One region of the Lysinibacillus pakistanensis genome, then DNA from elsewhere that is predicted to be linked to it. Evidence: riboswitches for the same ligand, from Rfam matches in the RefSeq annotation. Region 1 holds a riboswitch; each other region holds the start of a gene.

Region 1 (10,000 bases):
AGGCGGTTAAATCAGAGAATGGTTTATTAACAACCATTGCATGGGGAATCGATGGTCAAGTGACGTATGCATTAGAAGGAAGTGTATTTGTTGCAGGCTCAGCGATACAGTGGCTACGAGACGGTTTGCGAATGATTCGCTCAGCCGAGGATTCTGAGACCTATGCGAGTAAGGTGGAAAACACGGATGGTGTGTATGTTGTACCTGCATTCGTAGGTTTAGGGACCCCTTACTGGGATACCGATGCAAGAGGAGCCGTTTTTGGCCTAACACGAGGAACCTCCAAGGAGCACTTTATTCGTGCAACACTGGAATCACTTGCTTATCAGACAAAAGATGTGCTTGATGCAATGGAGCAAGATGCGGGTACGCCTATTGAGTTGCTACGAGTAGATGGTGGAGCAGTAAGTAATAAATTTTTAATGCAGTTCCAAAGTGATATTTTGCAGTTAAGGGTGGAGCTAGCTAAGCTTAATGAATCTACTGCACTTGGAGCAGCCTATTTAGCAGGGCTTGCGACAAATTTTTGGCCAAATCAAGAGGCATTATCTGCATTATGGATGCATGGTCAAACGTATCAGCCGAAAATGAATGCAGAAGCGGGAGAAGCTCTTTATGATGGCTGGAAAAGAGCTGTAGCGGCTACAAGAATATTTAAATCATAGCTGATGGGGGAATAAGATATGTTTTCATTTGAGCATCGTCCTAAAATTATGCATTTTTTAGAACAATATAGCTTTGACGTCTTAATCATTGGTGGCGGTATTACAGGTGCAGGTATCGCACTCGATGCTGCATCTAGAGGGCTGTCAGTTGCTTTGATTGAGATGCAGGATTTTTCTGCTGGCACCTCAAGTCGCTCTACAAAGCTTATTCATGGGGGACTTCGATATTTAAAGCAATTTGATGTAAGCGTAGTGGCTGAGGTTGGGCGTGAACGGGAAATTGTATACGATAACGCCGTACATGTGACAACACCTGAAAAGATGCTTCTACCATTATATAAAAAAGGCTCACTTGGTCCTTTAACTACATCATTAGCTTTGAAGGTCTATGATCGCTTAGCAGGTGTCAAGAAGAATGAGCGTAGAACAATGCTAAGTGCACAGGAAACTTCAGCACTTGAGCCTTTACTCAATCAAGATGAGCTGGTCGGTGGAGGCTATTATGTTGAATATCGGACAGATGATGCACGTCTTACCATTGAGGTTCTGAAAAAAGCAGTGGAATATGGAGCATTATGCATTAATTATGCCGAGATGACAGAATTTTTATATCATAAGAAAAAGCTTGTAGGTGTGCAAGTTAAGGATCATATAACAGGAAAAACGATAGAAGTGCATGCTGCGCAAATTGTCAATGCAACAGGACCATGGGTGGATGCAGTCCGTCAAAAGGATAAAGTGGCAGACAAAAAGCAATTACGACTCACGAAAGGGGTCCATATTGTTCTAGATCAAAAGGATTTCCCGTTAAAGCAAGCGGTGTACTTCGATATCATGGATGGTCGCATGGCCTTTGCTATTCCACGCGATGGCAAAACCTATGTAGGTACTACCGATACAGAATACGAAGGGGACATAGCACATCCTTTTGCGACACAAGAGGATGTTGATTATTTAATTGCTGCGGCAAAAACTGTTTTTCCAACAGCGAAAATCTCAAGAGAAACAATTGAATCTTCCTGGGCTGGCATACGTCCACTTATTTTTGAAAAAGGAAAGAATCCGTCTGAAATCTCTCGAAAGGATGAAATATGGACGGCTCCAAGTGGACTCATGACAATTGCTGGTGGAAAATTAACAGGCTATCGTCAAATGGCAGAAACAATTGTAGATAAAATTGTCAAAACACATAAATATAAGCATGCAAGTCCATGTATAACACGTGAGTTATCACTTTCTGGTGCAAAGGGCATCAATGCGGTTAATTTCCCCGATTATACAGCCTATAAAGCAAGAGAAGGCGTTCAGTACGGGCTAAACTATGATGAAGCAAAAATGCTTGTTCAAAAATATGGCACAAATGTCGATGCATTGTTTGATCAGGTGAAATATTTACATGAGCATGGTAGTACGATGCCACTTGCTCTCCATGCAATGCTGCTCTATGGTATTGAGGCAGAGATGGTATACACCCCAAGTGACTTCTTTATTCGTCGTACAGGCTTGTTATACTTTGATATCGATGCTGTTAAACGTTATAAACAACAGGTTATTCAAGTGATGCAGCAACGCTTACATTATACAGAGCCACAAAAAAACATGTATATTGCTCATCTAGAGCAGGCCATTTTAGATGCAACAAATTTTGTGGAAGAGGGAGTGTAGGGAAATGGAACGTTACATTGAAATGTCAGACGGCCATTTTGTCTTTACGCGTACATTACAGCCGTCAAGTACATGTATTGGCCATATTCATATTTTACACGGCATGGCGGAGCATAGTGGGCGCTATATAAAGTTTGCTAGCGCACTAACGACAGCAGGGTATGCAGTGACTATGCATGATCATCGAGGGCATGGCGAAACGGCAGGCTATAATGGTACATTAGGGTTTTTTGCTGAACAAAATGGGTTTGATCGAGTCGTAGAGGATGTTCATGAGGTAGTTACAGCATTACATGAACAGTTTGCAGATGTCCCTTTCATACTATTTGGACATAGTATGGGATCGTTTATTACGAGAAGATATATACAACTGTACAGCCGCCATGTTGATAGGGTAATTCTTTGTGGAACAGGGCATGTGACAACCTTGCATGCGATGGGAAATATGGTAGCGAGAGCCTTAGCGAAGCAGCTTGGAAAAGAGACAGAAAGCAAGCTATTAAATAAGCTGAGCTTTGGAAGCTTTAATAAGCAATTTCCCAATTCGAAGACGGCGTATGATTGGTTATGCTCTGTTGAAAACGAGGTACAAAAATATATAGATGATCCATATTGTGGCTTTATCCCAACAAATCAATTTTTTGTAGATTTGACAACAGGTTTTATGACCTTAAATCGAAAAAATGAAATGGCAAAAGTAAGAAAAGATCTTCCTATTCTTTTGATCAGTGGTAGTAAGGATCCAGTAGGAGATCAAGGGCAGGGTATTTATGCTGTTGCTGAGCAATTCGCTGTGGCAGGCTTGCAGAATGTGACAGTCTATTTATTTGAGGATAAGCGCCATGAAATTTTAAACGAGGATAACCAAGAGGCAGTCTATCAAGTTTTATTACGGTGGTTAGAAAAAAATGATACAAGATAAAATAAGACAGGCAGAGGTCATCGCAATTGTTGGCCCAACTGCTTCAGGTAAAACAGCATTAAGTATTAAGCTAGCCAAAAAATATAATGGTGAAATTATAAACGGTGACTCCATGCAGGTCTATCGAGGCTTAGATATTGGTACGGCTAAAATTACCGAGGAAGAGATGGAGGGTGTACCACATCATTTACTTAGCTTTAAGGAGCCAACGGAGGCTTTTTCAGTAGCAGACTATCAAAGAATGGTACGAACGAAAATTGCAGAAATTCGAGCACGGGAGAAGCTACCTATTATAGTAGGGGGCTCTGGTTTATATGTGCAGGCAGTGCTCTATGATTTTCAATTTACAGAGGAGCAGGTAGATGAGGTGGCACGGAAGGCTTATTATGAAGAGCTGGAAAAATTAGGCCCTGAGGCAATGCATGCGAAGCTAGAGAAGCTTGACCCACAAACTGCAGAGTCCATCCATCCCAATAATACGCGCCGTGTGATACGAGCATTAGAGATGATTGAGCTAAGTGGTGTTTCTAAGGCTTCCGAGGCACATAATCGTGGAGAGATCCCTCTCTATAACCACGTTGTTTTAGGGCTTGGTCAACATATGTCTCGAGAAGAGCTATATGATCGAATTAACCATCGTGTTGATGTGATGATGGACAACGGTTTATTAGAGGAAGTAAAGGGGTTATGGCAGCAAAATATTCGAGGTGTACAATCCATTCAAGCGATTGGTTATAAGGAATTGTATGATTATTTGGATGGTAAATGCTCACTTGATGAAGCACTTGAAAGCTTAAAACAAAATTCTCGTCGCTATGCCAAAAGACAATTAACCTATTTCCGTAATAAGATGGATATCTATTTTATTTCAAATGGTGAACAAATTTAAAACTTCCACATTAGAATGCATAATTTCTAAAAATTACTAATTGCTAAAATGGTAGAACATGCTACTATAGGAATGAAGAGGTAGAAAGAGAGTAGGGAGGTATTTTTGATGAAGTCAATTAATTTGCAAGATACGTTCTTGAACCATCTACGTAAAAACAGTGTATTTGTAACTGTGTTTCTTTTAAACGGCTTTCAATTAAAAGGAACTGTAAAATCCTATGATAATTTTACAGTGTTGTTAATTGATGCCGAAAGTAAGCAGCACCTTATTTACAAACACGCTATTTCTACATTCGTTCCTGTAAAGCAAGTAGATTTTTTAGAAACAGAGCAATAAAAGCGTGTAAATATGATATGAAAACAGTTAGTGTTCATGACACTAGCTGTTTTTTTGCCTTCGAGCTATAATATAATAGGAAATTGATATTTTGGAGGACAAACTTTTATGAAATCAATGGATACAACGCAATTATTAGAACTATTAGACGCTAATGAAGATCTTTACATTATAGATGTTCGTGAGGATGATGAGGTAGCTCAAGGTATGATTCCTGGTGCTCAGCATATAGCGCTTGGAACAATTCCAGAACGCCTAGAGGAATTAGATGAGACGAAACCATATATTATTGTTTGCAAGGCTGGCGGTCGTTCAGCAAATGCTTGCTCATATCTAGAAGCTCAAGGCTTTGATGTAACAAACCTTGAAGGTGGTATGCTTGCCTATGATGGCGAGTTAGAGTTTAAATAACATTGATTTTGAAGCCTTCGCTTTAGTATGCGGAGGCTTTTTTTTGTCGAATACAAGTAGGAATTTATGTTTTGATGGGGGAGTGCTGAATTGAGGGGAATATGTGCAGAATTGATTAGTATTTATGCTAGATAGAAGGCCACTTGTGCTTGATAGCAAGAGAAAAACACTCGATTGAACACAATTCATTCTAGCTGATATGATAGATACAAGAAAGGTGTGATAAATTGCAAACAACCCAACCAAAAAAGCCCCACAAACTGTTAAAGCTTGAAGCGATATTACGCAGACTGCAGAAAACATCCCTAAATTATCCGTATTTTCAAGAGTTACATCGAAAATTGAGTGCTGGTTTTCAAGGTGAGCTCCGAGTTAATCGCTTTGGCAAGAAATGAACTTCACTTTCCCTCATCAAATATTCTATGATTATTGTTTTATCAATAATTCAGGTTTTACACATCAAATCGATACACTATTTGTGACACCACATTTTCTATGCTTAATCGAAATTAAAAATATTTTAGGAAAACTTGATTTTGATGATGTAAAGAGACAATGTATTCGTACAACTTCGGATGGAAAAATAGACAGTTTAATCTATCCAGTAGATCAACTATTTCGGCATCAAAGCTATTTCCAAATATTATTAAAGCAACTAAATATAGAGCTCCCAATTGTGAAGGTGATCGTAATTGCAAATCCTTCTACCATAATTGGTCAATTAAGCACAGAATGTCCAATTATGCATAGTGTGGGTTTACCTTATTTCTTATGGCAACAGCTACAGCATTTTGGTCAACGATCATTAGAAAAGAGTGATTTTCAGAGATTGCTTAAGCACTCAAAATCTATTCGTCAAGATAAATTATGGGAACAAAAACTGATGGAAGATGAATGGAGGTCAGGTGTTCTTTGTCCAAAGTGTGCCTATGAGAAGAGCATGTTTTATAGGCATGGCTCTTGGCTTTGTCGAAGCTGCGGTGTAGAAAATAATGAGGCTTTTTTACAAGCATTACAGGATTATCGACTTTTACGGGAAAGCTATGTTTCTACAACCACTTTATGCCAAGAATTCAATATACCAAGCAAGTATATTGCCTACCGTATTATAAAAGCGTTGAAGTTTGAAAAGATAGGGAATAATCGCTATAGTCATTATAAAATTTCGGAGTATTAGAAAGCTACACGATGAAAGCGGTCTTCATCGTATATCTTATTAAGATACATAACACTAACAGGTAAAAAAATAATCGATTATATTTATACGCATTTTGATGAACCTTAGATGGATTTAAATTATTTATCAGGCATTTGATAAGGCAAAGCGCTACTAGTTCATAGAAATAATGAAATTGCTTCGTTAGTGGGCTATAGTAATGGGGAGTATTTTATTAAAGTATTTAAGGAATGAAACCAGCCAAATATCGAACTATTTAAATCAATTGGGTTTTGGTAAAATAAGTATAGAATGACCGAGTTGAAAATAGAAAGGATGAGTAATATGTTCCGATCAATAGCGCCTCCAACAATGTCTTGACAGTAGAGTCTACTGTTTAAGGCATTCCACACTAGCTTGCTCTTCTTGCAATAGATTCTACTGTATAGGCTAAAAACTATATAAGTAGAAAGTAGGAATCAGAAGTGAGCGGAAAATTTGCATTTGTTTTATCCATGATTATCTTTGGGGCTGTCGGTATTTTTGCTAAATATATACACCTGCCATCTAGTGAAATTGCCTTCTGGATGAGTGTTATTGGCTCTAGTTTTTTATTGATAATTTTCATCGTTAAGAAAGAAAAAATAACGAAAGCATCCATTTTGCCTAATATATGGCCATTGCTGCTATCTAGTGTAGCGTTATGTGGGAATTGGATTTTTCTATTTCAAGCATACAAAGAAACAACCATTGCCAATGCAGCGCTTAGCTATTATTTTGCGCCAGTTTTAGTGATTTGTTTATCACCAATTATATTAAAGGAAAAACTGTATCTAAGAAAAATTTTCTATGTATGTGTGGCATTAGTTGGATTATTCTTTATTGTCCATAGCCAAGCTACAGAAGAAAAAGGGCAAGATATCGGCATATTGTATGGGCTTATTGCAGCATGTTTCTATACGTTGGTAACATTTGTAAATAAGTATATTCATGGACTTAAAGAGCCGGCAAACACAATTCTGCAGCTTTCTTTAGCAGCGTTATTTCTAGCACTTTATCTTTATGGAACAACTGGATTTCAAATCATGTATATCGATATAAAATCCATTAGTTTACTAATAGCATTGGGCATTGTCCATGCCGGTATAGGCTTCTATCTTTTCTTTTTGGGAATGAGTCATTTAAAGGGGCAAAGCATAGCCATTTTAAGCTATATTGACCCTCTAACGTCATTGGTAATCTCAACGATGATTATAGGAGAAAAAATGACTATGCTGCAAATAATAGGAGCTATTCTATTGCTTGGCGCGACATTTATTAGTGAAATAGATCAGAAAGAAGTCTAATTTTGCTTTAAAGGTGTCATATTGACAGTAAGATATCTTTACAGTAAATTAAAAGAAATTGCATAATAGCATTGGGTGCCCATTGAGGGAGAATAGGGAATAAAGTGAAAGTCTTTAGCGGTCCCACCACTGTAAAAAGGAGTTTCATAGAGAATGCCACTAGCATGGTGCTGGGAAGGTTCTATGAAATGTTGAAATTGAGCCAGGAGACCTGCCTAATTGCTTCGATTATATAGACGATGGAAAAGTCTGTAGTTTATTTGTCATGAATAAACTGCAGGCTTTTTATATTGTCTCGAAAGATTGAAAGGGGAATAGTTTCATGCAATTATTACAGCACACGATTAAAAAAATTCAAAATGCGGATAGCCGTATGATGGAGAAAGCTAGGGAATATATAGACTCTCTGAGCAAGCCACCTGGAAGCTTGGGGAAATTGGAGAATCTTGCTGTACAGCTTGCTGGTATTACAGGAGAATTATTTCCTAAAATTGAGAGTAAAGCAATTATTGTCTGTGCAGCAGATCACGGTGTTTGTGAGGAAGATGTAACTTCAAATCCACAAAAGGTCACATTTTTACAAACATTGAATTTTCCAAAAGGGCTTACGGGTGTTTGTGCAATCGCCAGCATAACCAATGCTAAAATTATAACGGTCGATGTTGGTGTAAAAGAAGATGTACCGCTTGATGCTGGTGTCATTCTAAAGAAAATTAAATATGGGACAGACAACATGGCAAAGGGTCCAGCTATGTCAAGAGAGGAAGCTATTCAATCCATCGAAGTAGGAATTGAAGTTGCAACGAACGAAATAAGAAACGGAGCAGATGTTCTTGGAACTGGTGAAATGGGTATTGGGAATACAACACCAAGTGCGGCTATCCTATCCGTGCTTCATGCCTGTCATCCAAATATAGTAACAGGACTAGGTGCAGGTGTTGGAGCTGGGGGAATTACGCATAAGGTGGAGGTTATTCAACATGCTATTGCACTAAACAAGCCTAATCGCCACGATGCTATTGATATTCTTGCAAAAGTTGGTGGCTTAGAAATAGGTGCTATGGCTGGAATTGTACTTGCGGCTGCTGCAAATCGCAAACCTGTTGTAATTGATGGCTTTATTTCTACGGTTGCTGCTCTCATTGCCTTTGAGCTTGAGCCAAAAGTAAAGGACTACATCATTCCTTCCCATGCCTCAGAAGAACCAGGGGCTAAAATAGCAGCCAAGTTGCTAGGGGTAGAACCAATGCTACATATGAATATGCGTTTAGGAGAAGGCTCTGGTGCAGCTTTAGCCTTTCCAATTTTAGATGCAGCATGCTCAATGATGAAAAATATGGCAACACTTGAGGAATCTGTAGTGCTAGTAGAATCGAAAGAATAGATCGTAACAAAAAGTATAACAAGCCCATATATTCGAACTATGTGGGCTTGTTACTATTTATAAAATGGCTATGCCCGATTGAGCTTTCGTAAAGGCAAACGCCATTTCTTCATATAGGAAAAAATTCTTAGCACTGTTATTATACCAAATAATCCATATAAAAAGAGGTCGCCTGTCAATACTTCTAGACCAATCATGAGTCCTGCAAGAGCTGCCCAAACCCCGTAAATTTCATCACGTAATACGAGAGGCTTGCGTCTTGCTAATAGATCTCGAACTATGCCGCCTCCTGAACCAGTTAAGACAGCAGCTACAATAACTGCACTAATAGGCATGTCGAGCTTTACAGCATAGAGGGCACCTTGAATAGCAAATGCCGATAAGCCAATGGCATCCGTAAAGTTTCCCCAGCGATGCCAATGCTGAATTAGATGATGTGGAAAAATAAAAAATATAGTAATCGCCGCAAGTGCAATTTGGAACATCATATCCTGTCCCCATAATGTTGTAACAGGCAGGCCAATAAGTAAGTTACGAATTGCTCCACCACCAAAGGCAGTGACAATACCGAGTATATAAACACCGAATAAATCGTATTCTTCCTCCATGGCGATAATTGCCCCAGAAATAGCAAAGGCAATTGTTCCGATAATACTGAAAACCTCCCAAGCCATCCCTTTCACCCCTTCTGAAAAATAATGTACTTTCTCATTAAAGTTAAAAAATTCTATTAAATGTAAGAGAATCTATGAAATTTCAAAAATAATGAAAGAAGTCCGCACATTAGCTTAGCGCAAATTGCGAGTAGAAACAATAGGCAAGTTTTGCAGACACATCTACAAATTGTTAAGATGAGATAGGAGAAAGTGAAAACTTCAATTTGTGGGTGTAGGTGCCCGCAATTGAACAAATGTGAATGGAGAAGAATGCATGACTTTTACAACGAATTTAACAGAAGAAACGTTAGCATTAGCTACCAAAATAGAGGAAAAGGTTCGCCCGTTTCAAAGGAAGGTAGACGAGATGGCGTTCTTTAATCAACAAAAGGTGCTTGCAGCTTTTAGGAAGCATCAAGTGAGTGACTATCATTTACACCCTTCTAATGGATATGGTTATGATGATGAGGGACGTGACAATTTAGAGCGTGTTTATGCAGAGGTTTTCGGAGCGGAGGCTGCCATTGTACGTCCGCAGATTATTTCGGGGACACATGCCATTACGCT
Region 2 (10,000 bases), 2.2 Mb from region 1:
AAAAATCATTTTAACAAACGCTTGGCCAAATTGCAATAGATTTATGCAAAGAATATTTACTTGACAGTTTGAACAAACTATAGATTGAGGTGAACTGTATGCAAAATTTAAATTGGCAACGTACGGATTTAATCGATGAATCTGAAGAGGTTGTTTTACATCAAACGAAAGAGCAAAAAGATACTCTTGAACAATCGAGCGGAATTCAAATTGAAGATCGGACTGCTGGACGAGTAAAGATTACAGATGTATTAGTGGACTCAGAAGGTGAAAAGAAAATAGGTAAAAAGGAAGGTCAATATATTACTCTCTCAGTACCAACCTTGACGCTAGATGATCACGACGGATTTGAGCAGCTTGAGAATGAGTTGCTTGTAAATTTTAAGAAAATGCATGAAGCAATCTCTTGGAATAAAGACGATAAAATTTTAATTATTGGTCTGGGTAATCGTACCATTACGCCCGATGCAATAGGACCATATCTTATTGATCATTTGCATAGCCTGGATGTAATAGATGAAAAATTTGTCATGTATGCGCCAGGTGTAACAGGACAAACAGGCTATGAAACAGGAGAGTTTGTAGCTGCAATAGCTGAGCGACTAAAGCCTAAATTAATTATTGTTGTGGATGCATTGGCGACAAGAGCTAGCAATCGATTATGTAAAACTATTCAATTAACAAATACTGGTATACATCCAGGTTCTGGCGTAGGTAATCAGCGTAAGGAGATTTCCTATGAAATGCTGGGAATTCCCGTAACAGCAATTGGTATACCCACAGTTGTGGATGCGCCTGTATTAATAGCAGATGCTGTAGAACTTATGATGCGATCGATAGCCGCACGGGTTGCAGAACGGAGTAAGCCGTCATCCAAATTGTCTTTGTCATCTTGGCAACCAGATATCAATAAAGAATTAGATATGTCTTTAGTAAAACCAATCTTTGGTGAGTGGGCTACTTGGTCAAAGGAGGAGCGTCAACAATTGTTTGAAGAGACGTTCGCAGGATCACATACACAGCTGATGGTGACGCCAAAGGAAGCAGATTATTGGATAGATAACTATGCAAAACTTGTTTCATCTATGCTGATGAAATGGGCAAATAAACTCTAATTTTTTTCGTTCTAAAAGGTCCACCCCCTCCATACGATAAGGGGAGGAGGGTGTGACTTTGCTAAAAAAACTACAGTGGTCATTTGGTTTATTATTGTTCTTCTTCGTATTACCTGTCATTGCTGGGCAACTTCCGTTCAACAAGCAAGCATCGACTCCGATTAAACAACCCGAGGATAAGCAAGTCGTGTTTGCTGCTACGAATCTAGCTGAACAAAGTGCACTAGAGCAGACAATAGAAACGAATCCTTTTAAAGTATTATTATTGTTTACGCATTCTCAGGAATCCTATCAACCTATGGTGAAAGCTGTCAGCGGGAAAGCAGAAGTTTATCATGACAAAACAAATATTTTTAATTTACAAGGTACTATTTCTAAGCATTTTAGTATGAATGGTATTCAAACAGATGTTTTAGATGTTGACGTTATGAAGGTAATGAAACTTGAGGGAAAAACTTTTCCAGATGCTTATAATACGGTGCGTCCTTATTTATCTAAACGTTTGCAAGAGCAAACCTATGATTTAGTTATTGATTTGCATCGAGATTCTGCCAAGAAAAATGCTACAACGATTACACACAACAATGAGTCCTATGCTCGTATTGCCATCGTTGTAGGAGCAGAGCATAAAAATTATAGATGGAATACTGCTTATGCAGAAAGCTTATCAGCTGCTATGAATGAAATTGTGCCGAAAATTTCTAGAGGTGTGATCTCTAAAAGCGGTGATAATGTGGATGGACGCTATAACCAGGATTTGACAAAGGAAATGATTTTAATTGAACTAGGTGGAATAGATAATACAGAAGAAGAATTGAATCGTACAATCGCTATAATTGGGAAAGCCATTGCGAAATCCTTTATTACAGAAAAACAGGAATTATAATAGAGATTTAGCAGAATGATTCGCCTTCTTTTTACTAATGTTAAAGAAGGCGAAATCGTGTCTTGGACAAAGTGCCTGATTATAAAAAATTACCAAAAATTTTTATAGTGAAAAGCCTTTAAATTGTTTATTTCATGCCTTATAATTTTCGAGTTAGCTCTTACGATTAAGGCATATGCATTAGGCAAATACGCTTTTAAGCATCTACCATTAATGGAGATGCTTTTTTGGAATGCACATACATATAGATTTACGGTATGCATAAAAATAGACGAATAAAAATTTTACGAATAGAGCACTTATGATCAACTTTTAAAGTGCCTTCTTCGTCATTATATAAGTGAACATACAAAAGGAGACGATGTTTGGCTATATTATTTAATACATGGAAAAAGGTTTATAAAATATTGGGAGAAGGAATATTATGTCAGGCAAGTCATTCAATCATCGTTATATCCCTGGACTCGACGGGATTAGAGCATTAGCAGTATTAGCTGTTATTGCTTACCATTTTAATTTCAAATGGGCCAGTGGGGGATTTTTAGGAGTCGATATCTTTTTTGTTTTATCGGGGTATTTAATTACTTCAACTATTTTACCTTTAAAAGGAAATAAGTTAACTGTTGGATTAAAAAAGTTTTGGATAGGACGATTTCGACGCTTACTTCCAGCTGCTTATGTCATGATTATTGTAACATTTGCATGGGCGACACTATTTCATAAGGAGCTACTTCATACACTACGTGGTGATGCAATTTCCTCAATTTTTTATTCAAGTAATTGGTGGTTTATTTTTCACAAACTCTCCTATTTTGATAGTTTTGGTTCCCCTTCACCATTGAAGAATTTATGGTCGTTAGCCATTGAGGAACAATTTTATTTATTATGGCCAATCCTTTTAATGCTAGGGCTTCTTATTGCCAAAAAGAAAAATAAGCTCGCCATTTTCGTTTTTTTGGGAGCACTCGGTTCTGCAATGCTAATGGCTATACTATATCAACCAGGCGCTGATCCCAGTCGTGTATACTATGGAACAGATACGCGTTCCTTTGAATTGCTAATAGGTTGCTGGTTAGCTCTTATCTGGCCGATGAAAAGACTTTCATCACAAAAAATCTCTACGAATCATGTCTACCAACTAAATAGTGTAAGCTTAGTAGCTTTTAGTGTTTTCATTGTCAGTATTTTGTTTGTGAATGAATATCAATCTTTCCTATATAGAGGAGGGATGTTCGTATTTTGCTTAAATGCAGCTATCTTAATTGGTTGCGTCTGTCACCCAGTTAGCATTTTGGGAAAATTACTTTCTTGGAAGCCTTTGCGTTGGATTGGGTCAAGATCGTACGGGATTTATCTATGGCATTATCCGATTATTGTGCTAGGTACTCCAGTACGAGAAATTGGTAATCCAGCCTATTGGCGAGTTACTTTACAACTGCTGATTATCTTTACAATTGCAGAACTATCCTATCGTTTTATCGAAATGCCGATTCGTAAGGATGGGTTCCGCTGTTATTTTAGACAGTACTTTGTATTCAATAAACACAAATGGGGAAGTTTCACGCTTGCTAGGAAAATTTCAACCACGCTCATTCCACTTTTCCTCCTAGTATTTTTTACAGGAATGACAGGGGTTGTGGGCGAAGAAAAAATAGAATCTATTGAATCACGGCCAACGACTATTAAAATAGATGGTGGAACAGAGCAGCATTCAACCCATCGTGATTCTGAAAAGGAGCAGGAAACATCTCAGCCAGGTTCATTAAGTGATGAAGAAGAGGGTGTTGATTCAAATTCGGATCAAAATGCGGTTGAGCCTCATCAGGGGGAAAATGAGACAGAAGTTCATCCTGTTCATGAATCGTATAATGGAATATTAGCCATTGGCGATTCTGTAATGATAGATATTGCTTCGAGCTTACATAATATCTACCCTAGCATTACCATAGATGCAAAGATTGGTCGCCAAGTTTCACAAGCGGTTAAATTAGCTCCTAATTATGCAAGCTTTAATCAACCAGATAAAGCAGTCATCATTCAGCTTGGAACAAACGGGTATTTTACCAATACACAAATAGATACCCTTTTAAAGGCTTTTTCCAATGCTGATATTTATTTAGTAAATACGCGTGTACCACGTTCTTGGGAGGGGAAAGTAAATCAAGCATTACAACAGAAAGCACAGGAATATGAAAACATTACTTTAATTGATTGGCATGCAACTGCAATTAACCATCCTGAGTTTTTCGCTCCAGACGGCGTACATTTAGAGCAAAAGGGGATTGCTTCTTTAACAAATCTAATTCAACAAGCTATAGACGAGACCAATTGATTCGTTTAAAAACCATAAATAGCCTGCAAACATTTTAAGTGAGATAACTTTTTTTCAAATATTTAAGTATGGTTGAAACCTTTCTAATGGTTGCTCGTATTACTATTATACATTTTTAATGAATTGCACTTAAAAAGGAGAAAAACATTTTTGAACTATTGAACAAAACAATTACTTTTTGTCATTTACTTAATCACCATTGCTGATGCATACTACTCAACATTACTGATTGAACCAAAAGCCCCCCCACAGCATCAGACGATTAAAGCGTCTGCAATGACAACGATTCAAGTACGGTAGCAAACCTTATAAAAAGAAACAAACAGCAAAAAGCCTGAAGACTTCTATACTTCAGCCTATCAAGCAATTGCTGCAGAGTACTAAGAATACAAAAGAAAAAATTTATAAAGCTAAGATGGATAGATTAAGTGAAAGACACAGCTATATACGGGACTCACCGTTTATTATTTATCACAATCACCGTATACGTTGCTGAAAACAGATGAAACAAAAAGCTGCCATTAACTGTGCAGCTTTTTGTTTTGCTTAATATTTAAATGGGTAAACCCTTTTTGCCCGCTCACTCTCTATTATACGATTTATATTATCTATCTATTTATATTATCATATTGCTTTTTAATAGGAATAGTAATATTGATACTAGATGTTTACTTCCTCTTTTAAAGCTTACTACTTCTATAAAGCATAATTCTTTTTGTTAAACTATTTCGAAAAATAGAAATATATGCTAGACTTAACATTAAGTGAATAACAATTGCAGTATAAAGGTGCTCTTTTAAGAGCTTAATAGGGAATTCGGTTTAAAGCCGAAGCTGTTTCCGCAACTGTAAGTGTAGATGACTACAGAAAATACCACTGTCGAACAAGGAAAAATGCCTTCAGTAGATGGGAAGGTTCTGAATAGGATACACGAGCCAGGAGACCTGCCTTTATTCCATCGTATTAACTCTCTTCGGAAGCTAGGAGAACTTACGGCAAATAGACGGACAGGCAAACTACGTTTTTGCGCCTTTTTTCTGTTTTCCATTAGATGCTTCCCCATTTTGGAGAAGCATCTTTTTATTTTCGAGTTAATTGCAAAAACATTCACGAAATAATAAAAATAGGAGGTTTTACAAATGGTTCGTTTCAAAAAATGGTGGCATTTAGCGTTAGTCCTACTTTTAGCATTTTCGCTCGTAACACCATCAGCCAGTGCAGCAGTATTACAGCCTGTAAGTCAAGAAGCACAATCAGCAGATTTTGATGTTCAGTTATCAGTAAAAGGTTTATGCGGTACTGGTTCATGCCATGAAATTTTAGAAGGAACAACAGTAAATGTTCAAGAAGGGACAACTGCGCTAGAGCTTGTAGAGCAAGTATTAGATGCCGAGGGTATTCCTTATGTAGTAGTTTCTACTCAATATGGTCCATATCTTCAATCAATTGATGGACTTGCGGCAGGCAGTTTAAATGGTTGGGATGGCTGGGTCTACACTGTAAATGGATATAGCCCCAATTTTGGATTAGCTGAGTATCAATTACAGGCTGATGATGTCGTTCATATTTATTACACTACATGGTCTAAATTAGAAACAGCAAGTGTAATTGCAGTAAATGATAACAATCCATCCGTTACGGTAAATTTAACTGGTGATTTATTTACGACACCAAACGGCTCTAATTTAGCAAACTGGACAATTAACACAGGGACAACAACATTAACAGCTCAGTCAGTTACTATGAATGCAAACCAACAAGCTGTTATTACATTTGCAGGTCAAGCACAAGCAGGTACTATTACCATTACAGCCTCTGCCAATGCTTTATTCGGTAGTTCAGCAAGTGAGCCACTTGAAGTAAAAGTACAATAGCTAGATAAATGGATACTGACAAGATGAATTAATTCAGCTTGTCAGTATTTAATTATTTATAAAGGAAGTGAGTGTTTATATGACTATATGGAAAAAGCAGCTACATATAGCAGTTATTTTTATTTTAATCGTATCGCTATTTTCTCCAGTCACTGCAATTAAGGCACAGCATTTTGAAGGGGATTTACTCGATCCTACTCCAAACATCAATGATATTGAACCCGATGATTCAGAAGAGCAGGACAATGCTACAGAGTCTAAGAATGAAATAGATGTAGAGGATTTAACAGAACAGGAAAAAGCACCGCATACAGATGAAGAAGCTGAATTAGATGATCTTATACCATTAGAAGATGCAGCGGAACTAGCTCCATTAGTAGAGAATGCGCCCGTTGCAATTAGCGATATTCAGCTAAACACTGAGGAACCTTTACTATTATTAGTAGGAGAAACATTTCAACTTACTGCCACTAACGCAACAACAGATGATAGTGCCACAGTTACATGGTCTTCAAGCAACTCTGGAATTGCAACAGTTGACACAAATGGGAGCGTAATAGCTCAGGCAATCGGAGAGACAGTCATTACCGCCCAATTAGATGGTGGATCTAAAACAGTTATTGTATATGTTATTTCACCCGAAGCACGGGAGGCAATAGATTTTATTATCGCCCTACCTACAATCGAAAGAGCCGATGAAGCAACCTATCAGCTATTACAGCAAGCACGAGTACTAGATAGTAAAGTAAAAGCTCCGGCTCGTACTCTTTTAATCTCCGATAATAAACTACCTTATTTTTTTCAGTTACTAGAAAAAGAAATTGCCTATTTTAGATATTATATGCAAGACCCTAGCAACGCTTTACCTGCACCTGAAGATATAAACTTTTTAAGTGATGAATTGGATAAGAAGTTAGATGCAGTTCGTGAAAGATATAATTCCCTGATTAAAACATCTGGTTATCGAGATCTAAAAAAAATAACAGATCCAGCAGATATACTAGTATTTAATCAAGAACTTGCAGCAAAACAAGTTAAATATGTATTTCTTGTTATCGATGCGCTTCCTAAAATAGAAGATTTAACAATTGATTCAGCAATAAAAGAGCAACTCGATCATGCAAGAAAAAAATATGCTGCTATACCAACAGCAGAACAAAAAAAAGTAGCCAATAAGGAAGACCTTTTTGCAAAAGAAGTTCGATATGTTGAACTGTTAATTGATGCTATTGATATAAATAGCCCATTAGCAGAAGAACAATTAAAAACTGCAAAAGACGCTTTGAAAAAGTTAGCTAATCCAAACAATATACCTGGTGCCTCCAAAGGAGTATCAAACTATAACGACCTCCTTGAAAAGGAGAAAATGATTAATGCAGAGGATGATATTAAACAAGTTATCGAAAAAATTAATGCACTTCCTACTGTAGAGGCACTTACTTGGGCTGATCATTTAAAAGTTCTTGAAGCACAGCAGGCTTATGATAAGCTATTACCTGCACATCAAAGCAGAGTAACAAATTATACCCAACTAGAAGCTTTACAAAAGCGCTTAGTTGAACTACAACCGACAACAGTTGAAATATACAATGCTGTTGCGAACTACTTGACGTCAGGTTCATATGAGCCCATTTATGGGTCTGAATGGACTATTTTAACATTAGCTCGTGGTGATCATACTGCAAAATATGCAACTTATTATGATAAATATTATCGCAATCTCGTTAATCATGTAAAAGCAACAAATGGGGAAATAGGCACTCAAGCAACAGACTGGGCTCGAGTTATAATCGCTCTCACAGCAATTGGGAAAGATCCGAGAGATGTTGCTGGCTACAATCTAGTTGAAAAGTTATCAGATTTGAGTTTTGCTACAAGCCCTGGTGTCAACTCGTCTATCTTTTCATTAATTGCACTGGATACTTGGGGATTTGAATTACCTAAAACCGCAACAACAACACGTGATAAACTAATTCAAAGTATTTTATCAAAGGAAATAAAAAATGGTGGCGGATTTGCATGGAGCGGTACTGATCCTGATCCTGATATGATAGGGATGGTACTTCAAGCATTAGCACCATATCAAAGTAATCCACAAGTTAAGGCTGTAACTGATCGCTCAATCGCTCAATTAGTAGCTATCCAAACCGCTAAAGGTGGCTATATTTCGACAGCGGGCAGCCCGGAAGCTGCTGAAAGCGCTGCCCAAGTTATAACAGCACTTGCTAGCTTAGGCATTGATGCAAATAAAGATAAACGATTCGATAAAGTTATTGCTAATATTATGACATTTAGCTCTGGTGACGGTGGCTTTAAACATGTTCAAAGCCAATCAAAAGCAGATGGTATGGCGACAGTTCAAGTTGGCTATACTCTAGCAGCTTACAACCGTCTTTTAAGCGGACAAACACCGCTCTATAATATGTCAGACACGAAAAACAAGCCGACTAAGCCTGGTGGCGAGGATGGTAGTGATGATGACGAGCCTTCCTCTCCTGGTAACAATGGTAATCAGCCATCCGTTCCTGCTGAAAAAGAGGAAATTGGCTATACAACATTTTCCATTCAAATTTCATCTTCTGAAGTACCATTAAAAACAACAACAACAAAATTATTTACTGGTGAAACCGTTTTTGACGTTTTGCAAAGAGTAGCTGCTGAAAATGGTGTAGCATTAAGCTATCGTCAAACAGAATACGGAACATATATTGACGGAATTGCAGGTGTTTATGAATTTGATCGTGGCCCTTTAAGCGGTTGGATGTACCGTGTAAATGGCGTATTCCCTTCATTTTCAGCGGCGAATTACACATTGTCTCCAAACGACACCGTTGAATGGATTTACACGCTTGACTTAGGAAAAGATATTGGCGGTTATGTTGAAGATGTAGAGAAAACACCTGAAAAGGGCAAAGACATCTTAGATGAAAAAAATAAGGAAGAAGAAAAAGAAAAAACGGACAAGGAAGAAAATAAAGACAATAAAGTGATCGAAGAAAACGAAGTAAATTCTAAAAATGATAAAGCCGAGATAGCATTGACACTTGATGATATTCAAAAACATCTTAAAAATCAAAGTAAAACAATTGTGGTTCAAGATGAAAAAGGCAACCAAATAGACATTTCAATATCTGCTCTTTCAGACATTGAACTTGCAAAAAATGAAAAAATTATTGCCTCTATGACAACACATGCAGAAGGCAACCAATTTACTGTTAGCTTTGCCATAGAAGCTACTAACGGTAGATTAAAACCACTTTCAATAAAGCAAGATTACTTAAAGGTTACTTTAGCTGCTTTCGAAGTAAAATCTAACACTGTTGTTCTACAGCTTGTTGGTGGTGAATACAAGCCAGTACCACATAAAATTGTGAACGGCAAAATAGTTCTGTTCTTAAAAGGAAGTGGCACATTTATAGTAACTGAAAGAACAGTCACATTTAATGATATTGCACATTTAGCAAACAAAGAAGAAATCGAGTTTTTAGCGAGTCGTTCTGTCATTCAAGGCACAACTCCAGAAACATTTGAGCCAAATAAACCAATTACTCGTGCACAATTTGCAGTATTAATTAGCCGTGCACTTGGATTACAAGCAACAGGAGAAAATCCATTTAGTGATACTGACGGCAAATGGTATGCAACGGATATCCAAGCTCTGTACGAAGCAGGTATTACGAAGGGTACAACGGCTTCAACATTTAATCCGGAGGCACCAATTACACGTCAGCAAGGCGCAGCATTTATGGCACGAATCTTAGAATATCTAAATGCCGATGTGAAAGCAAAGGGA
Region 3 (10,000 bases), 740 kb from region 1:
TTATTATTTGGTGAGGAACATAAGACAAAGGCAGGAAGTATAGGACAACGTGCACCTCTTGGAACGGAGCTACGTATTATTAATGAGGATGGAGAGGATGTACGTGCTGGTGAGGTAGGTGAAATTGTGCTATTTGGAGAAGGCAATATGCTAGGCTACTATAAGGACGACATTGCGACGAAGGCTGCATTTATAAATGGCTGGTTAAAAACTGGTGATTTAGCTCGTGTGGATGAAGACGGGTATATATGGATTGTTGATCGCAAGAAGGATGTGATTATATCTGGTGGTGTCAATATTTATCCAAAGGAAATTGAAGATTGTATTGTAAGCTTTGAGGGGATTTTTGAGGTAGCGGTTATCGGTGTACCTCATCCGCAGTGGGGTGAAACAGTAAAGGCTGTTTATGCTGCCAAAACAGAAATTGATGACAAGGCTCTTCAACATTATTTGGAGCAGCATCTCGCTAAATTTAAAATTCCGCGAATTTTTGAGCAAGTGGAAGCGCTTCCGCGGAATGCATCGGGCAAAATATTAAAACAATCCTTGAAGGGACAAGAGGTGAGATAATTATGAAGGTGTTACAGCAGGAAGAAATGAAAACAACGAACTTTTTTAAAGATAATGATACGCTCCATAGTATTTTAGAAATAATGCTTGATAAAGAATTTGCGGAATATGCAACACGTGAGCTAACAGATTTTGGAGAGCTTTGTGCTGGAGATATTGATAGGAGAGCGAAGCATACAGATAGAGAGGGCGAGCCTCGATTAGAACGTTATAATGCTTACGGTGAAGAAATATCAGAAATTTGGGTCAATGATGGCTACAAAAAAACAATAGAAGAGACGTATAATACAGGGATTGTGGGCTATGTGCATAAGAATATTCCGCAACTAGGAAGAAAGGGTAATTATGTATATAGCTTTGCCCAAGGGTATTTACTATCCCATGCTGAGCCGGGCTTTTATTGTCCTGTTACATTAACAATGGCTACAGCTTATTTACTCGATCACTATGCGAATGATGAGGTAAAGGAACGGTTTTTACCACATGTTTGTGCAACAGGTGATACTGAGCTCTATGAGGGAGCAACCTTTTTAACAGAACGACAAGGTGGCTCGGATGTTGGGGCAAATGCTGTAGAGGCAAGACAGGAAGGCGAGCAGTTCCGTTTATATGGTGAAAAATATTTTGCATCCAATGTAGGCATGTGCGGTGTAGCAATGGTACTGGCTCGACTCCAAGGGGCTTCTGCCGGCTCTAAAGGGCTAACATTATTTGCAGTTCCATGGCGAGCGGAGGATGGTACTATGAATAACCTTCGTATTCGTCGCTTAAAGGATAAGCTTGGCGTGAAGGCAGTTCCCTCTGGTGAGGTAGAATTTGATGGTGCACTTTCCTATATTGTAGGTGAGCCGAATAAAGGAATTTATTATATGCTAGAGGCACTTAATCTATCAAGAATTTGCAATGCCGTAGCTTCTTTAGGTATTATGCGACGTGGCTTTTTAGAGGCAAAGCATTATGTGACAAACCGTTATGCCTTTGGTAAGCCTTTAACGCAATATCCAATGATTCAGGATACACTAGGAAAATTTGCGGCAAAGCTTCATGTAGAAGTAGCAACAGTTTTTGATCTTATTCAGCTGTATGATAAGGTGACAAGTGGTCAGGGCAATCATGAGGATATGATTATGAATCGTTTAAATATAGCCATTATGAAAAAGGAAACAGCCGAGCGAGCGGTAAAATATGCAAGTGAAGCGATTGAATTACATGGTGGAAATGGCTATATTGAAGACTTTGTGACACCTCGCTTACTAAGAGATGCACAGGTGCTTACGGTGTGGGAAGGAACTGCCAATATACTGGCATTAGAGCTGATTCGTTTAGTAGATAAGTTCCAAGCTCATAAGTTGTTTGTACGTATTATGGAGGAACGCTTAGCTAAGGTAGCTAACAGCACCCTAAGCCAATTAGTAGTGGAACAATTAGTGCAATTGAAATCGACATTGCATACGTTTAGCTCTTTGGATGAAGCAACGAAAACTTTAGAGGCAAAAGCGGTAGCAGAAAAAATGGCGCATATGTATGAAAGTGTTGTAGCTGTGGAATGGGCTCACAGAGTCGGTGGTAAATATGAAAAGCTGGCAGATATTTATTTAGAGCATACATGGGCATTAAGAGAACTAGGGGCGCCGATGAAAACAGTTCAGTATTTTGCAGATATCCTTTAACTTCTTTCAGCAGAAGTTTCCCACCTCTATAGGTGGTGAGATGAATCCGAATTTAAGCTACTTTTCAGAGGATGTCCAAACACCCGCTGAAATAGAGGAACTCAGGCTAAGATCTTCACATCCTGTGAAAACGCCTGAGTGACCAACATCGTGTTGGCCCAAAGCCTCTGGCGGATGTCACGGAATCGAAAAGGAGTTCTTTGTGTAAGCACAAAGCCGATTCCGAACGCAATTATGCCGAGGCATAATTGATTAAAGGAGAAGTCGTCTAGATGGTAGGCGACTTTTTTTGTTTTCATGTATAATAAAATCAACTGAATATTATAAAGGTTCTTTACTTATGTAAAGTGAAAAGGGAAATCGGTGATATTCCGATGCGGTCCCGCCACTGTATGTGCTAGTTTTTTCAATGTACGCCACTGAAAGTTTTTCGGGAAGGCTTGAAAAAATGTATGGAGCACGAGCCAGGAGACCTGCCTTTATAGAGACACGTTACAACCTACGAGGATAGGGTGGAGGATTTTGCGTATTTTTGTGCATTATTACCCCTCACTTTGGATGAGGGGTATTTGTTTTGTATGGAAGATGTCGATAAATTTGAAAAAATGGGCGATAAACTTATAAATTTCGTCGATTACTAATCTATCAGCAAAATAATTCGTAAAAATTTACGCACTTATATACTAGGAGGATTCATATGATGAAATTTTGGAAATTAGGACTTTCCGCATTTTTAGCAATTGGCTTACTTGCTGCCTGTGGAGAAGGAGCGAAAAATGAAAAGCCGGCATCTTCTGAGCAGCAAGAAACTACACAAGTAGACAAAGCAACATTCCCAATGACGATAACAGATGCTGTTGGCAAGGAAATTACGCTGGAGTCACCTCCTGAAAAAATAGTTTCTCTTATTCCAAGTAATACAGAGATTTTATTTGCTCTTGGCTTAAACAATGAAATTGTGGGTGTTACCGATAATGATGATTATCCTGCAGAGGCAACTGAAAAACAAAAAGTTGGTGGCATGGAATATAATATTGAGCAAATTATTGCTTTAAAACCAGATATCGTGTTTGCTCATAATTCGAGTATGACATTTTCTGCAGGGGCCATTGAACAGCTTGAATCTGCCGGTTTAAAGGTTTTTGTGGTAACAAATGCAAAGGACTTTAATGAAATTTACACAACAATTGAACAGCTAGGTCGTGCAACTGGGAAATTACCTGAGGCCGAGAAAATAATTAAAGATATGAAGACAAAAGTAGAAGAGGTTCTAGCAAAAATTAAGGATGTGAAGCCAAAGAAAGTCTTTGTAGAAACATCTGATGAGCCACATATATTTACAGCTGGTAAAGATACATTTATGAATGAAATGTTAAATATGATTCATGCTGAAAATGTTGCAGCAGATACAGCAGATTGGTATGAAATCAGTTCCGAACAAATTATTGCAAAAAATCCAGATGTCATCGTGGTGACATATCATTATGTACCTGATATTTTAACAAAGCTACCACAGCGTGCTGGCTTTGACACAATTAATGCAGTAAAAAATAAAGCCATTGTTCAGGTAGATGAGAATACAACAAGTCGTCAAGGACCACGTTTAGGTGAGGGTCTTGAAGAGTTAGCGAAAGCCATCTACCCAGAGGCGTTTAAGTGAGTAAAATAGTCACAGCCTATGTAACAGCCATTACGCTCCTTATCATTAGCATCTGGTGTGGCGCTGCTATAGGCTCTGTTCATATTCCGCTAGAAGTATTGTGGAATAAAGCAGCTGATGAAACGGCTGCCAATATTTTTTGGAAAATTCGTCTGCCGCGAGTTTTCCTAGCAGGGCTTGTAGGAGCTTCACTAGCCATTGCAGGAGCTGCTTTTCAGGGCTTGCTAAAAAATCCTTTAGCAGATCCATATACTTTAGGTGTTTCTTCTGGTGCATCAGTTGGAGCAGTAATGACGATATTCTTTGGTCTTTCAATTCCAGTAGTTGGTCTTTATGCATTGCCAACCTTCAGTATGCTTGGGGCAGTATTAACAATGGTTGCAGTCATGAGCTTTGCAAGAGTAGTAGATCGTTCACTGAAAATGGAAACGTTAATTTTAACAGGAGTCATCTTTAGTTCATTTTTAGGCTCACTTATTTCTCTAATGATTGCCCTATCAGGCGAGGAGCTGCGGCAAGTGATGGGGTGGCTACTTGGTTCTGTATCAATGCGGGGCTGGCCTTTTGTGCAAATGATTATCCCATTTGTTGTTGTAGGTTCATTGATGCTGTGGACACAAAGAAGGGAATTAAATGTGCTGTTATATGGGGAGGAACGTGCAAAGCACTTAGGTGTTAATGTGAAACGAAGTAAGTATTTAATTTTAGTAGGTGGATCCATGCTGACAGGAGCAGCAGTAGCTGTTTCGGGAACAATTGGATTCGTTGGATTAGTCGTACCGCATATGACAAGGATGATTTGGGGCTCAGACCACCGTCATTTATTACCATTGTCCTTTTTAAATGGTGCGACATTGCTTATTATTTGTGATTTAATCGCACGAACAATTATTATGCCGAGGGAGCTACCGATTGGTGTTATTACTGCATTTATTGGGGCACCTGTCTTTTCCTATATTTTTTATAAGCAGCGCAGAAGTAAGGGGGTACGGGCATGATCGTTGTTGAACATCTATCAGGTGGCTATGATGGCGTACCAATCGTCAAAGATATTAGTTTTTCAGTGGAAAAGGGGAAAATATTAGGGATATTAGGTCCAAATGGTAGCGGAAAATCCACACTATTAAAAGTGATTAGTGGCATTTTACCAGCAACAGCAGGAACTATAAAAGTAGATGGCAAAAATATTAGTTCTTACAATGCTCGTGCTTTGGCAAAAAAAATGGCCGTTCTTCCACAATTACATGCGAATTCCTTTTCAAACAGTGTGCGAGACGCAGTGTCACTTGGACGCTATCCACATCAATCGGGTTTTTTTTCCAGTTGGTCAGACTTTGATGAACAAGCAGTCCAACACGCTATGGCCCAAACAGGTGTGACACGCTACGAGGGGACACCAATGGAATTCTTATCGGGTGGTGAGCAGCAACGAGTTTTTGTTGCCCAGGCTTTAGCGCAGACAGCAGAAATATTATTGCTGGATGAACCGACCAATCATTTAGATATTGCACATCAACGGCAAATTTTAGATATGGTGCGGAAAGAAGCAGTAGAATGCGGATTAACTGTTATTATGGTGTTACATGATATGAACTTGGCTTCTCTTTATTGTGACGAATTATTATTAATGGAGTCGGGGCAAATGCGTGCATTTGGGGTACCCCATGAAGTATTAATGGCTTCACAAATTGAAGAGGTCTATCAGGCAAGGGTAGCGACCTATGCACATCCTGAAATTCCAAAGCCACAAATAACGATGATGCCTGCATCGGGTGAGCATCTGCAACGTGCGTATATTAACAAAGATAATTTTAAGGTTACTGAACATTTTATTCAGTTAAAATCTGAGTTCCCTTTAAAAACAGTTTCTTCTGCTGTTCATAACCCAGGGATTGGCTGGTATGATTGCCTCTTAAATCGCTCAGTTCCAGGGGATTATGTCATAAATGATGTCAAGCGAGAGGTTGCAGCATTTTTACAAAAGGAGAGTTTTTCCTCAACGAGTACAGTTGTTATGCTAACGGCAGTTCCAACAAGGCTAGTAGCGATTAATGAATATGCAGCAACTTTTGGCAGTGTGCTCGTTGCTGTTACTGCTGGTGTTGGCAATGCTGTAGATGTTTCTCGTGTACATGAACGACAGATTGAACCATATATTGGTACTATAAATACATGGGTTATTATCAATGGTAGTCTGTCAGAAGAGGCATTTTTCCAAGCAATGATGACAGCAAATGAAGCAAAAACGAAGGCATTACAGTCAGAAGATGTTCGCGATGAATTAAGTGGAACCATTGCAACAGGTACTGCTACAGATAGTTTGCTGATTGCTGCAACACAAAAAGGTGAGGAAATGTTGTATGGAGGCCCTATTACAGAGGTGGGGAAGATCATTGGTAAGGGTGTTTTTGCGACAACTGTGCAAGCCATTAAAAATTATAAAAATGGATGATGATAGGAGATGAGAGAGATGAAGCTTTACACGAAAACAGGGGATACAGGCAAAACAAGTCTTATTGGTGGACGTGTTGACAAGGATAGCTTACGAGTGGAAACTTACGGGGCTATTGATGAATTAAATTCATTTATTGGCAAGGCTGTAAGTGAATTAGATCGGGAGCTTTTTAAGGATATTCTTATTGATTTAGAAACGATTCAGCATGAGCTTTTTGATGCAGGTGGGGACCTAGCAAATGTTATGAAGGAGCGTCATTATAAGCTTACGGAGCAGCCGATTGAAGTGTTGGAATCCCGAATTGATGCTTTATCAGATGAAGCACCACCTTTACAGCGTTTTATTTTACCAGGTGGCGCCCCAGCCGCTGCAACCTTACACATTGCCCGTACAGTTGCACGTCGAGCAGAACGTCAAATGGTAACGCTCATGAAGGAAATTCAGGATGTACCGACAATTGTCCAAAAATATTTAAACCGACTATCAGATTATTTATTTGCCGCTGCACGGGTTGTGAACTGTAGAATGAAGGTCTCTGATATTGAATATATTCGAAGCGGTAATGTTTTTAAAAAGTAATATTCTTGTAAAGAAAAAGAAAAACGGCTACTTTGGAAAAATTCAGGGTGGCTTTTTTTCTTGGAAAATGTAAGAATATAAAATTATCAGAAATATTTCCGTTTTATGTTGACTGAATGCTCACTCATTTATTAGAATAGGAATATAATGATGTACATTTACGTATGAGCTAGCAAATTTACCACAAAGAGAGAAAATTACGACAAACTAAAGGGGGGACCAACCATGAGTCCATTATTAATTGCAAACATTGTTTTAACAGTCGTGGTTGTGCTTTATGCAGTAGGATTGTTCTTCTATCTGTTAAAAACACGCTATAAGTTTGTGCAATTGGGGAAAAAGGTTGAATTTGATGAAAGTGTAAAAGAACGAATTCGTTATATTATGGTCAATGTATTTGGCCAAAATAAACTTCTGAAAGATCCAAAGAGTGGGTTAATTCACGTGATGTTCTTCTATGGATTTTTAATGGTGCAGCTAGGAGCCATTGATTTAATTTGGAAGGGATTAGTACCTGAATCACATTTACCACTAGGCATTTTCTATGGACTCTTTACTTTCTTCCAAGAGCTTGTGGTCTTAATGATTTTAGTAGCAGTTGTTTGGGCGTTTTATCGTCGCTATGTAGAAAAGCTAGTACGTCTAAAAAGAGGCTGGAAAAACGGTCTTGTATTAATTTTCATTGGTGGCTTAATGGTTTCCACATTAATTGCTAATGGTATGGGGTTAATTTGGCATGGCGAAGAATTAACATATACAGAGCCAGTTGCATCGAGCATTGCTGCTATTTTTAGTTTCCTACCAACATCTGCAGCAGCAGCCGTATTCTATGTAATGTGGTGGGCACACTTATTAATTTTACTAACATTCCTAGTGTATGTACCACAATCTAAGCACTTCCACTTAATTGTTAGTCCAATTAATGTTTATATGAATCGTCTAGATCGTGTAGGAACACTAACGCCAATCGACTTTGAAGCATTAGAGGAAGCTGGAGAAAATGCTGAAAGTGAAGATGAAATGCCATCCATTGGGGTTGGACGCATTCAAGACTTTACACAAAAGCAAATGCTAGATTTATATTCCTGTGTAGAATGTGGACGCTGTACAAATATGTGTCCTGCAACAGGAACTGGTAAAATGCTATCACCGATGGATTTAATCGTGAAGCTTCGTGACCATCTAACATTTACAGGTGCAGTGGTAACAAAGCAAAAGCCGTGGGTACCTTATCAATTCTTTGCTAATACAAAGGGGAATCAGTTAGCTATGGCGGCTGGTGCTGAGGGTGCGGTCATTGAGGATATCTATAGTCCATCTTTAATTGGTGAAGTGATAACGGAAGAAGAGATTTGGGCATGTACGACTTGTCGTAACTGTGAAGATCAATGTCCAGTTATGAATGAACATGTCGATAAAATAATTGACCTTCGTCGTTATTTAACAATGACAGAAGGAAAAGTAAATCCAGATGCACAACGCGCGATGACAAATATCGAGCGTCAAGGAAATCCTTGGGGCTTAAATCGTAAAGAGAAAGAAAATTGGCGTGACCTTGATCCAACAATCCATATTCCAACAGTCAAAGAGCTGAAAAAATCTGGTGAGGAAATGGACTATTTATTATGGGTAGGCTCAATGGGCGCATTTGATAATCGCTCACAAAAAATTGCCTTAGCCTTCTGTCGCCTATTAAATGAGGCAGGCGTGAAATTTGCGATTTTAGGAAATAAAGAGAAAAATTCAGGGGATACACCTCGTCGTTTAGGAAATGAATTTTTATTCCAAGAGCTTGCGACAGCGAATATTGATGAATTTGAGAAAAACGATGTGAAGAAAATTGTAACAATCGATCCTCATGCTTACAATATCTTCAAAAATGAATATCAAGACTTTGGCTGGAAGGGTGAAGTTTATCACCACACAGAGCTGTTGAATCAGCTAATTGATGAAAATCGACTTGCCTTGAATTATGAAGTGGATGAAACAATTGTATTCCATGATTCTTGTTACTTAGGTCGTTATAACGATGTTTATGATGCACCACGTGAGATACTGCGAGGTATTCCAGGCGTGAAACTTGTAGAAATGGAGCGTAATCGTGAAACGGCTATGTGCTGTGGTGCAGGTGGTGGCTTAATGTGGATGGAAGAACATGTTGGTAACCGTATTAATGTTGCACGTACAGAGCAGGCTCTAGCAACGAATGCATCAGTTATTTCATCAGGCTGTCCATACTGCTTAACGATGCTAGAGGATGGTACAAAGGCAAAAGAAGTTGAGGATACAATTGGAACATTCGACGTTGCAGAGCTATTAGAGCGATCTGTGTTTGGTGAAAAAGGGAAAGCACTTGTAAACCCTGCTGAAGAAGCTGTAGATGAGATGCTTGAAGAGGTAGTGGCTTCTGTAGACAATGTCGAACAAGACAAGAATGTAGAAATTAACGCAGAGAATTGATAACTATTGTAGAAATATTTTAGTTATCTGAAAAATATAAATTGCACAATAAATAATTGTTTTGTAGAATAAGATTAAATGGAAATGGGAGTGAGACTTTAAACTCCCATTTTTCATAGAGTGAAATCGAGCGAGCGTTCAGTCAACAACGGTGCTCTGATAATTCATAGAGTACGTAAAACAAAAGGGGTGTTTTACTTGAATAGAGCTGTTATTTTAGCAGGAGCAAGAACGGCATTTGGGAAGTTTGGAGGTTCACTTTCAGCATTAAGTGCAAGTGATTTAGGTGCTATCGCCATAAGGGGGGCAATAGAGAAAGCCAATATTTTACCAGATGACGTGAATGAAGTGATTTTAGGCTCCGTATTACAAGGGGGACAGGGCCAAATTCCTTCTAGACAGGCTGCAATTAAAGCAGATTTACCGAAAGCTGTAAAAACAGAAACGATTAACAAAGTTTGTGCATCAGGAATGCGTGCTGTCACATTAGCAGATCAGCTTATTCGTTTAGGGGACGAAGAGGTGATTATCGCTGGTGGTATGGAATCAATGTCCAATGCACCGTACTATTTACAAAATGGTCGAACAGGCTTACGGATGGGTGAT

Evidence for each region. Region 1 has a riboswitch for cobalamin ahead of cobT (nicotinate-nucleotide--dimethylbenzimidazole phosphoribosyltransferase). Riboswitches for the same ligand answer to the same signal wherever they lie in the genome.
Region 2: another riboswitch for cobalamin. It lies ahead of QNH24_RS17560 (DUF4430 domain-containing protein); the one in region 1 lies ahead of cobT (nicotinate-nucleotide--dimethylbenzimidazole phosphoribosyltransferase).
Region 3: another riboswitch for cobalamin. It lies ahead of QNH24_RS03050 (ABC transporter substrate-binding protein); the one in region 1 lies ahead of cobT (nicotinate-nucleotide--dimethylbenzimidazole phosphoribosyltransferase).

What each region holds. Positions count from the first base shown of each region.
Region 1 is NZ_CP126101.1:1,365,165-1,375,164, forward strand. It holds gene glpK (glycerol kinase GlpK) at 1-665, shown strand, start outside; gene QNH24_RS06370 (glycerol-3-phosphate dehydrogenase/oxidase) at 684-2,330, shown strand; gene QNH24_RS06375 (alpha/beta fold hydrolase) at 2,335-3,252, shown strand; gene miaA (tRNA (adenosine(37)-N6)-dimethylallyltransferase MiaA) at 3,239-4,141, shown strand; gene hfq (RNA chaperone Hfq) at 4,250-4,480, shown strand; gene QNH24_RS06390 (rhodanese-like domain-containing protein) at 4,589-4,891, shown strand; gene QNH24_RS06395 (nuclease-related domain-containing protein) at 5,283-6,068, shown strand; gene QNH24_RS06400 (DMT family transporter) at 6,533-7,393, shown strand; cobalamin riboswitch at 7,450-7,626, shown strand; gene cobT (nicotinate-nucleotide--dimethylbenzimidazole phosphoribosyltransferase) at 7,716-8,777, shown strand; gene QNH24_RS06410 (trimeric intracellular cation channel family protein) at 8,846-9,451, opposite strand; gene QNH24_RS06415 (methionine gamma-lyase family protein) at 9,708-10,000, shown strand, end outside.
Region 2 is NZ_CP126101.1:3,528,740-3,538,739, reverse strand. It holds gene gpr (GPR endopeptidase) at 99-1,115, shown strand; gene spoIIP (stage II sporulation protein P) at 1,168-2,001, shown strand; gene QNH24_RS17565 (acyltransferase family protein) at 2,426-4,333, shown strand; cobalamin riboswitch at 5,103-5,299, shown strand; gene QNH24_RS17560 (DUF4430 domain-containing protein) at 5,473-6,207, shown strand; gene QNH24_RS17555 (S-layer homology domain-containing protein) at 6,287-10,000, shown strand, end outside.
Region 3 is NZ_CP126101.1:623,940-633,939, forward strand. It holds gene QNH24_RS03040 (class I adenylate-forming enzyme family protein) at 1-570, shown strand, start outside; gene QNH24_RS03045 (acyl-CoA dehydrogenase family protein) at 573-2,240, shown strand; cobalamin riboswitch at 2,551-2,735, shown strand; gene QNH24_RS03050 (ABC transporter substrate-binding protein) at 2,938-3,900, shown strand; gene QNH24_RS03055 (FecCD family ABC transporter permease) at 3,897-4,898, shown strand; gene QNH24_RS03060 (adenosylcobinamide amidohydrolase) at 4,895-6,352, shown strand; gene QNH24_RS03065 (cob(I)yrinic acid a,c-diamide adenosyltransferase) at 6,371-6,934, shown strand; gene QNH24_RS03070 ((Fe-S)-binding protein) at 7,160-9,394, shown strand; gene QNH24_RS03075 (acetyl-CoA C-acetyltransferase) at 9,593-10,000, shown strand, end outside.